Regions from separate parts of the Streptomyces sp. NPDC018031 genome, predicted to be linked through region 1. Evidence: riboswitches for the same ligand, from Rfam matches in the RefSeq annotation. Region 1 holds a riboswitch; the other holds the start of a gene.
The links. A riboswitch is a leader RNA that binds a small molecule or an ion and turns the genes downstream of it on or off. The one in region 1 is predicted to bind cobalamin.
Positions count from the first base shown of each region.

Region 2: it holds a riboswitch for cobalamin, as region 1 does, so the genes downstream of both, ACH4B3_RS23155 (ABC transporter substrate-binding protein) here and ACH4B3_RS30765 (energy-coupling factor ABC transporter permease) in region 1, are expected to answer to the same signal.

Region 1 is NZ_JBIRFT010000022.1:31,628-35,831, reverse strand. Features, by position in the region: gene ACH4B3_RS30780 (energy-coupling factor ABC transporter ATP-binding protein) at 1-601, opposite strand, end outside; gene cbiQ (cobalt ECF transporter T component CbiQ) at 598-1,347, opposite strand; gene ACH4B3_RS30770 (energy-coupling factor ABC transporter substrate-binding protein) at 1,352-1,756, opposite strand; gene ACH4B3_RS30765 (energy-coupling factor ABC transporter permease) at 1,758-2,471, opposite strand; cobalamin riboswitch at 2,500-2,696, opposite strand; gene ACH4B3_RS30760 (SpoIIE family protein phosphatase) at 2,801-4,204, opposite strand, start outside.
Region 2 is NZ_JBIRFT010000011.1:81,351-85,554, forward strand. Features, by position in the region: gene ACH4B3_RS23140 (ATP-grasp domain-containing protein) at 1-39, shown strand, start outside; gene ACH4B3_RS23145 (MFS transporter) at 32-1,276, shown strand; gene ACH4B3_RS23150 (class I SAM-dependent methyltransferase) at 1,273-2,022, shown strand; cobalamin riboswitch at 2,076-2,261, shown strand; gene ACH4B3_RS23155 (ABC transporter substrate-binding protein) at 2,291-3,331, shown strand; gene ACH4B3_RS23160 (FecCD family ABC transporter permease) at 3,361-4,204, shown strand, end outside.

The DNA.
Region 1 (4,204 bases):
CCATCAGCACCGTGGTGCCCGTCTCCCGCAGCCGGCCCAGCACTTCGAGCAGCCGCTCCTGCCCGTGCGGGTCCAGCCCGGCCGTCGGCTCGTCCAGGATCAGCACCCGCGGACGCATGGCCACCGCCCCGGCGATGGCCGCGCGCTTGCGCTGCCCGTAGGAGAGCAGATGGGTGGGCCGGTCGTGCAGCGCCGTGATGTCCAGCGCCTCCAGGGCCTCGGCGACCCGGTCGCGCACCTCCTCCGGCGGCAGCCCCAGGTTCATCGGGCCGAAGGACACGTCCTGGCCGACCGAGGCGGCGAACAGCTGGTCGTCGGGGTCCTGGACGACCAGCTGGACGGCGGTGCGCAGCCGGGTCAGCGCCTTGCGGTCGTGGCCCACCCGCTCGCCGTCCAGCCGCAGTTCGCCCCAGGCGCACCGCAGCCCGCCGCTGAGCAGCCGCATCAAGGTGGTCTTGCCGCTGCCGTTGCGGCCGAGCAACGCCACCGAACGCCCTTCGCTGACGGCGAAGCACACCCCGCGCAGCACCGGGGGACCGTCCTCGTAGGCGTATCCGGCGTCGACGAGCTCCACGACCGGTGGCGGGGACGACGGGGTCATGGGACGAGCCTTTCGAGTACGAGGGTGAGGACGACCAGGCCCGTCAGCAGGGCCGCGGTGGCGCCGACGAAGCGCCTCGACACGGTCGCCGGGGGCAGCAGGACCCGCAGCGTGCCGTCGTAGCCGCGGCCGGCGAGCCCGGCCTGCAGCCGGCCGGCCCGGTCGAAGGCCCGGACGAACGCGATCGCGCCCAGCCCGGCCACCGACCGCCACGCCGCCGCCCGGCTGGTGTGGCCCAGCCGGGCGGCCTGCGCCTGGCGGACCCGGGACAGCGTGTCCAGGAGCAGGAAGCTGATCCGGTACATCACCAGCGCGACGTCGACCACGGCCGCCGGCACGCCGGCCCGCACCAGACGGGGGAACACGTCGGAGACCGGTGTGGTGAAGGCGAACAGCAGCACCCCCAAGGAGGCCGCGGAAGTCCGCAGCAGCAGCTGTCCGGCCTGCTCCGGGCCGCCCGGCGCCAGGGAGAGCGGCCCGTGCGGACCGCCCACCTGCACCAGCAGCGGCAGCGCCCCGGTGACGCAGAATCCGAGCGGTATCCGGAAGGCCCGCCACAGCTGCCGTCCGGCGACCCCCGCCGGGCCGAGGAGCAGTGCCAGCGTGGCGGCGGCCACCAGTGGCGCGCCCGGCCAGGGCGGCAGACAGACCGCGGTCACCGTCAGGCCGAGACCCAGCAGGGCCTTCTCCAGTGGATGGCGGTGGCGCCAGCGACTGCTGTGCGCCGCCGCGTCGATGGGCAGCACCGGGTCAGGCGGACCGGTCGGCGGCGGTGCCCGAGGGCCGTGCCGGCTCTTCCGGCGCGCCCGCGTCGGGTGCCGGCGGCAGGTCTGCGGCGGCGGCCGCCGCGGCGGCGCGGGCCTCGCCCTGGCGGCGCCCCTTGCGGAGCCCGAAGTAGTACGCCAGCACCCCGGCCCCCAGCGCGGCCTGCAGCGCGAACAGCGCCGACTCGATCTCTCCGGACGGGGGTTCGTACAGCGGACTGAACCACGGCTCGTAGTCCGGCTTGTTCTCGGTGATCGCCGTCTCCGCCTGGGCGTCGGCCCCGGCGAACGGCTCCTCCTTGTCGTCGCCGAGCCCCAGGACGACCGGCAGCACGGCGAGCAGCGCGACCACCGCCAGGATCAGTGCGTTGATCTTCGCGTTACGGCTCATGTCAGGCCACCGCGCCCTTCGTGCCGGTCGTGCCGCTCGCGTCGCCGGACCGCTCGCCCGGCAGCACGCCCAGCCGGGCCAGCTCGCCCTTGCTCGACTGCGTCAGCAGCCGCATCACCAGCACCGTCAGCAGCCCCTCGCTGACCGCCAGCGGAATCTGGGTGACCGCGAAGATGCCGCCGAACTTGGCCAGCGCGCCGGCGAATCCGCTGCTCGGGTCCGGGAACGCCAGGGCCAGCTGCACGCTGGTGACGCAGTAGGTGCTCAGGTCGGCGGCGAACGCGCCGAAGAACACACAGACCATCAGCGGCGCGCCGAACCGGCGCAGCAGCCGGTACAGGCCGTATCCCGCCCACGGGCCGACGATGGCCATGGAGAAGGCGTTGGCGCCCAGCGTGGTCAGTCCGCCGTGGGCCAGCAGCAGGGCCTGGAACAGCAGCGTGATGGTGCCCAGCACGGCCATGACGGGCGGCCGGAACAGGATGGCGCCGAGCCCGGTGCCGGTGGGGTGCGAACAGCTCCCCGTCACCGAAGGGATCTTGAGGGCGGACAGGACGAAGGTGAAGGCGCCCGAGGCGCCGACCAGCAGTGTGCTCTCGGGGTGCGTCTTGACCTCGCGGGTCAGCGCGCGCACCCCGTGGAAGACGAACGGAGCGGAAGCCGCGGCCCAGGCGGCGGCGTGCACAGGGGGCAGATAGCCCTCGGCTATATGCATGAGAAGGGAGACCTCTCCAGCACCTCGTGGATGGACGACACACCCTGGCCGGTCTCCTGGCTGACGGGTGATGCCGCCCGAACTCCGCCTTCCCGGGCGCCGCGGTACTTCCACGCCGTCCCAGTGGCTTCCCCGCGGGGATGGAGCCGGACTTCCCGATCACAGTGGCGAGGGCCGCACCGGTTCCACACCGGTTTCCCGTGCACCAAGGCCCTGTGACCTTAGTGCCCCATACGTGCTCACGACAAGCCATGGCAAGCAGCGCACAACCGCCGCACCGGCGGCCCGGGGCGGTGCCCAGCCGGCCGCCGGACCCGGCGCCGGGGCCCTCACAGCATCGGCGGCAGCGCCTGTTCGGCCCAGATGGTCTTGCCCCCGCGGGTGTAGCGGCTGCCCCATCGGGTGGTGAGCTGGGCGACCAGGTACAGACCGCGACCGCCCTCGTCGGTGTCCCGGGCCCGGCGCATCCTCGGCTGGGTACTGCTGGGGTCGGACACCTCGCAGGTCAGCACGTCGGTCCGGATCATCCGCAGTTCGATCGGGCCGCCCGCGTGCCGGATCGCGTTGGTGACCAGCTCACTGACGACCAGCTCGGTGGTGAACGACAGCAGGTCCAGTTCCCAGGCGGTCAGCTGTCGCATCACCAGCTCCCGGGCACGGGCCACCACGGCCGGGTCGGCCTCCAGCGCCCAGGTCGCCGTGTCCCGTTCCGGCACCCGCCGCGTCCGGGCCACCAGCAGCGTCACATCGTCCGGCAGGCGGGTGGGCGGCAGCCCGGCCACGATCTCCCGGGCCACGTCGTGCAGCGGCCGGTGCAGCGCGTCCGTCTGCACCAGCCGCTTCTGCAGTTGCTCCATGCCCTCGTCGACGTCGCCCTCGCCCCGCTCGATCAGGCCGTCGGTGTACAGCGCCAGCACACCGCCCGGCGTGACGTCGATCACCGACTTCTCGAACGGCAGCCCGCCCACCCCCAGCGGCGGGCCGGGGTTCATGGCCACGAAGGTCACCGTGCCGTCGGCGTCCACCACGGCCGGCGGCGGGTGCCCGGCACTCGCCATCGAACAGCGGCCGCTCACCGGGTCGTACACCGCGTACAGGCAGGTGGCGGCGAAGGTGTCCGGTCCGCTCTGGGCGGAGGAGTCGCCCGACAGGCCGGGGCCGGGCAGGGTCGGCACGCCGGGCTGCTCCGCGCCCACGGGCTGCTGGGCCCCCGCCGGTTCCGGCGCGCCCAGCGGCAGTTGCAGCACCAGGTCGTCCAGATGGGTGAGCAGTTCGTCCGGGTCCGGATCGAGGTCGGCGAGGGTCCGCACGGCGGTGCGCAGCCGGGCCATCGAGGCGGTCGCCCGCAGCCCGTGCCCCACCACGTCCCCGACCACCAGGGCGACGCGCGCCGAGGAAAGCGGGATGACGTCGTACCAGTCCCCGCTGACCCCGCCGATCGGATCGGCCGGCAGGTAGACGCTGGCGGTCCTGACCGCGGCGGTGTCCGCCGTGGCCGGCGGCAGCAGGGACCGCTGCAGGCTCACCGCCGCCAGATGCTCGCGGGTGTAGCGGCGCACGTTGTCCAGGGCCAGCGCGGCACGGGCGGCGATCTCCTCCAGCAGGTGCAGGTCGCCCTTCTCGAAGGCGGGCCGGGTGGGCGCGGTCCGCCACAGCATCAGGTTGCCCAGCAGGGTGTTCCCGGCGCACATCGGGACGCTGATCGCCGAACGGGTGCCGGGGACCGCGGTCGA
Region 2 (4,204 bases), on a different contig from region 1:
TTCCCGGAACCGGCCGGCGACCGGCCCAGCGGTGGCTGAGCGCGCCGGCCGCCGGGCACGGGACCGGGGACTGCGGGCCGCGCTGTCCACACTGAGCGGCCCCCTGCGCTTCCTGCTGCTCAGCTCCTTCCTGATCCCGCTCGGCAGCTTCATGGTGCTGCCGTTCATGTCGGTCTTCCTCCACCAGCGGCTCGGGATGGGACTGGGCGCGGTCGGCGTGGTGCTGGCCGCGGCGTCCCTGGTCCAGTTCTCGGGCGGGATCGTCGGCGGTGCGCTCGCCGACCGGTGGGGTCTGCGGCGCACCATGGTCTGGGCGCTGGTGGTGCGCACCGCGGGGTTCGTGGCGTTCCTGCTGGCGCTGCGGTGGCCCCCGCTGGCCGTGGGCGCGCTGATCCTGACCTGCTGCGGCGCGGCGCTGTACCTGCCCGCCAACAAGGCGTACCTGGTCCACGGCGTGGCCGACGAGCGGCGGCCGGCGTTCCTGTCGGCGGGCAACGCGGCGCTCAACGCGGGCATGGCGGTGGGCCCGCTGATCGCCGGACCGTTCGTGCTGACGTCGCCCGGTCCGCTGTTCCTCGCCGTCGCGGCGCTGTTCGCGGTGGTCACGGCGGGCCATGCGCGGCTGCCGGAGCAGGGGGAGGAGCGCCCGCGCGGGAGCGGCACCGGCCAGGGACTGCTGACCGGGGTGGCCGTGCTGCCGTTCGCCGCCAACGCGCTGGCGTTCTACCTGTACTTCCACTTCCAGCACTACCTGGCGGTGTACGCCGTGGAGCGGGCCTCCAGCGCGTTCTACAGCGTCGTGCTGCTGACCTGCTTCGTGCTCGTCATCGTCGTCCAGCCGTTGGCCTCCGGCCTGATCCGGCGGATGAGCTACCCGGCGGCCCTGGTGACCGGGTTCGCGGGACTGGCCGCCGGCCTGGCGGTCCTGGGCTGCGGCAGCAGGGCGGCGCTGCTGGCCGGCGGAGCGCTGATCACCCTGGGCGACATCGTGCTGTTCCTCAAGAACGACCTGGAGGCCCTGCGGCTCAGCCCGCGCTCGGACGCCGTGGTCTTCGGCCAGCAGCGGCTCGCCGCCGGCCTGGGCGCCTGCGCCAGCGGTGTGCTGGGCGGGCAGCTGTACGACCTGGCCGAACGGGCCGGCGACACCGGCGGGTTCTGGCTGCTGGCCGCCGCGCAGTGCCTGCTGCTGCCCCCGCTCCTGCTCCTGCTGCGCCGCGGCGCGGCCGCCCCTGCTGTCCACCACGACGACACGGAAGGGACACCGATCCTTCGATGACACACACCGGCGGGTTCCAGGACGACGACTTCTGGACCGAGTTCTACGACTTCCTCTTCCCGGCACAGCGCTTCACCCAGGCGGAGGAACTGCTCGACAGCTCACCGCTGCTGTCGTTCCCGGACGGGGCGAGGGTGCTCGACCTGTGCTGCGGCGCGGGCGTGTTCACCGTCCCGCTGGCCCGCCGGGGCTTCGAGGTGACCGGCGTGGACCGCAGCCCGGCCATGCTGGACCGGGCGCGCAAGCTGTCCGCCGACGCCGGCGCGGCGGCCAGGTACGTGCGGTCCGACGTGCTGGAGTACAGCGAGCCCGGGGCCTTCGACGTGGTCCTCAACATGTTCACGTCCTTCGGCTACTTCGCGGACCCGGCCGACAACGCCCGGGTCCTGAGCACCATGCACGGCTGTCTGGCGCCGGGCGGCACGCTGCTCCTGGACCTGGCGGGCAAGGAGCTGCTGGCGCGCAAGGTCGTGCCCCCCAAGGTCGTCCGGCGCGGCGCGGACCTGCTGGTGCAGACCGACACGGTGCTGGACGACTGGGCGCGGCTGCGCAGCGACTGGGTGCTGGTGCGGGGGGACCGCGTGACGCGCGCCAGTCTGGTGTGGTTCGTCTACAGCGCCGTGGAGTTGCGGGAGATGGCCGAGCGGGCGGGGTTCCGGAACATCGAGATCTTCGGCGGGTTCGACGGCCGCCGCTACGACCAGGACGCCGAGCGGCTGATCCTCCGGGCGACCCGCGGGGAGTGAAACCACCGGGGGCGCGCGGTGTTTCACCGCGCGCTCTTTCGCCGTTCGTCCGGCGAATCGTAATATCACCCGGTCATCACCGCGACGGGAGATCAGGAAGCCGGTGCGATTCCGGCACGGTCCCGCCACTGTGACCGGGGAGTGCACCCCTTGGAGACGGCCACTGCGCGCGGCGCGGGAAGGCCCGGGGGAACGTCGATCCGGGAGTCAGGACACTGGCCTGTCGCGGGCCCGATCCGAGGAGCGCGGACTCCCCAGGAGGCTCTACGTGTACGACGGCACGACCCGTTCCCCTTCCCCCGCCCCGCCCGCACGGCGCCGCCGCGCGCCCCGCGCCGCGGCGCTCGCGCTCGCCCTGTCCGCGACCCTGTCGGCCGGCTGCGGCACCTCCGGCGACACCCGCGACGACCGCCCCGCCGCGTCGTCCGCGACGGGCTTCCCGGTCACCATCGACAACTGCGGGACCCGCACCACCTACGACAAGCCGCCGTCCCGGGTGGTCACCATCCACCAGCACCCGGCGGAACTGATGCTCGCCCTCGGGCTGAAGGACCGGATGGTGGGCACCGCCTTCCCGGACTCCGCCGTACTGCCCGAACTGCGCGAGGACTTCGAGGCCGTGCCCGAACTGGCCGAGAGGGAACCGTCCTTCGAGACCGTGCTGGAGGCCGAACCGGACTTCGTCTACGGCGGCTACGGCAGCGCGTTCGCCGAGAACGAGGGCCGCTCCCGCGCCGCGTTCGCCGACGTGGGCATCGACACCTACCTCAACCGCGAGTACTGCGGGCGGAAACAGGTGTCCATGAAGGACACCTACGACGAGATCCGCACCATCGGCAGGATCTTCGGTGTCCCGGAGCGGGCCGACCGGCTGGTCACCGACCTCCAGGCGCGCGTCCGCTCCGCCACCGACGCGGTCCGGGACGCGCCCGCGGTGCCCGTGTTCGTCTACGACAGCGGCGACAAGGCGGCGTTCACCGCCGGTGGCAAGAGCCTCGGCACGGAGATCATCCGGCTGGCCGGCGGACGGAACGTCTTCGCCGACCTGGACGAGGTCTTCGGCGAGGTGTCCTGGGAGCAGGTGGTCGCCCGGAACCCCGAGGTCATCGCCGTCTACGACTACGCGGGGGCCGGCAGCGCCGAGCGGAAGAAGGAGTTCCTGCTCGACCAGCCCGCACTCGCCGACGTCCCCGCGATCAAGAACAAGCGGTTCGTGGTGCTGCCGCTCACCGCCACCCTGGTCGGCGTCCGCCCGCCGCACGCGGTGCAGGACCTGGCCCGCGGACTGCACCCGCGGAGGTTCCGGTGACCGCCCCGCCGAAGTCCGTCCCCCGCACGGTGCCCCGGGCCCGGACCGCACCCGGCGCGGCCGGACCGCGCCGCTGGGGCCACCCGGTGACCCTCGGGGTCCTCGGCCTGCTGCTCCCGCTCTCCCTCACGGCGGGCATGGCCATCGGATCGGTGCACGTGCCGCCGGGCGAGGTGTGGGGCATCGTGACCCACGCACTGGGCGCCGGCTGGTCCGAGCCCACCTGGTCCCGGGCGCACGAGACGATCGTGTGGGAGGTCCGGGCGCCCCGCGTGCTGCTCGGCGCGATGACCGGGGCCGGGCTCGCGGTGGTGGGCACCGCCATGCAGGCGCTGGTACGCAACCCGCTCGCCGAGCCCTATCTGCTGGGGGTCTCCTCCGGCGCGTCCCTGGGCGCGGTCACGGTGATCGTCTACGGCCTGAGTGTGTTCGGCACCGCCTCGCTGTCGGCCGCCGCGTTCGCCGGGGCGCTGCTCACCCTGCTCGTGGTGTACACCACGGCCCGGGCGGGCGGCCGGATCACCCCGGTACGGCTGGTGCTGTCGGGCGTGGCGGTCGCCGCGGTGCTCACCGCGGTGATGGACCTGCTGCTGCTGACCAGCGACCGGGGCAACGAGGCCCGGGCGGTCCTCGCCTGGACCCTCGGAGGTCTCGGCGGAGTGCGCTGGGACACGCTCTGGCTGCCCGGGGCGGCGCTGCTGCTGGGCATCGGCGTGCTGCTGATCCAGGCCAGGTCGCTGAACCTGCTGCTGGCCGGTGAGGAGTCGGCCGCCACCATGGGGCTCGACGTGGCCCGGTTCCGGCTCCGGATGTTCGTCCTGCTCTCCCTGGTCACCGGGGTCCTGGTGGCGGCGGCCGGGCCCATCGGCTTCG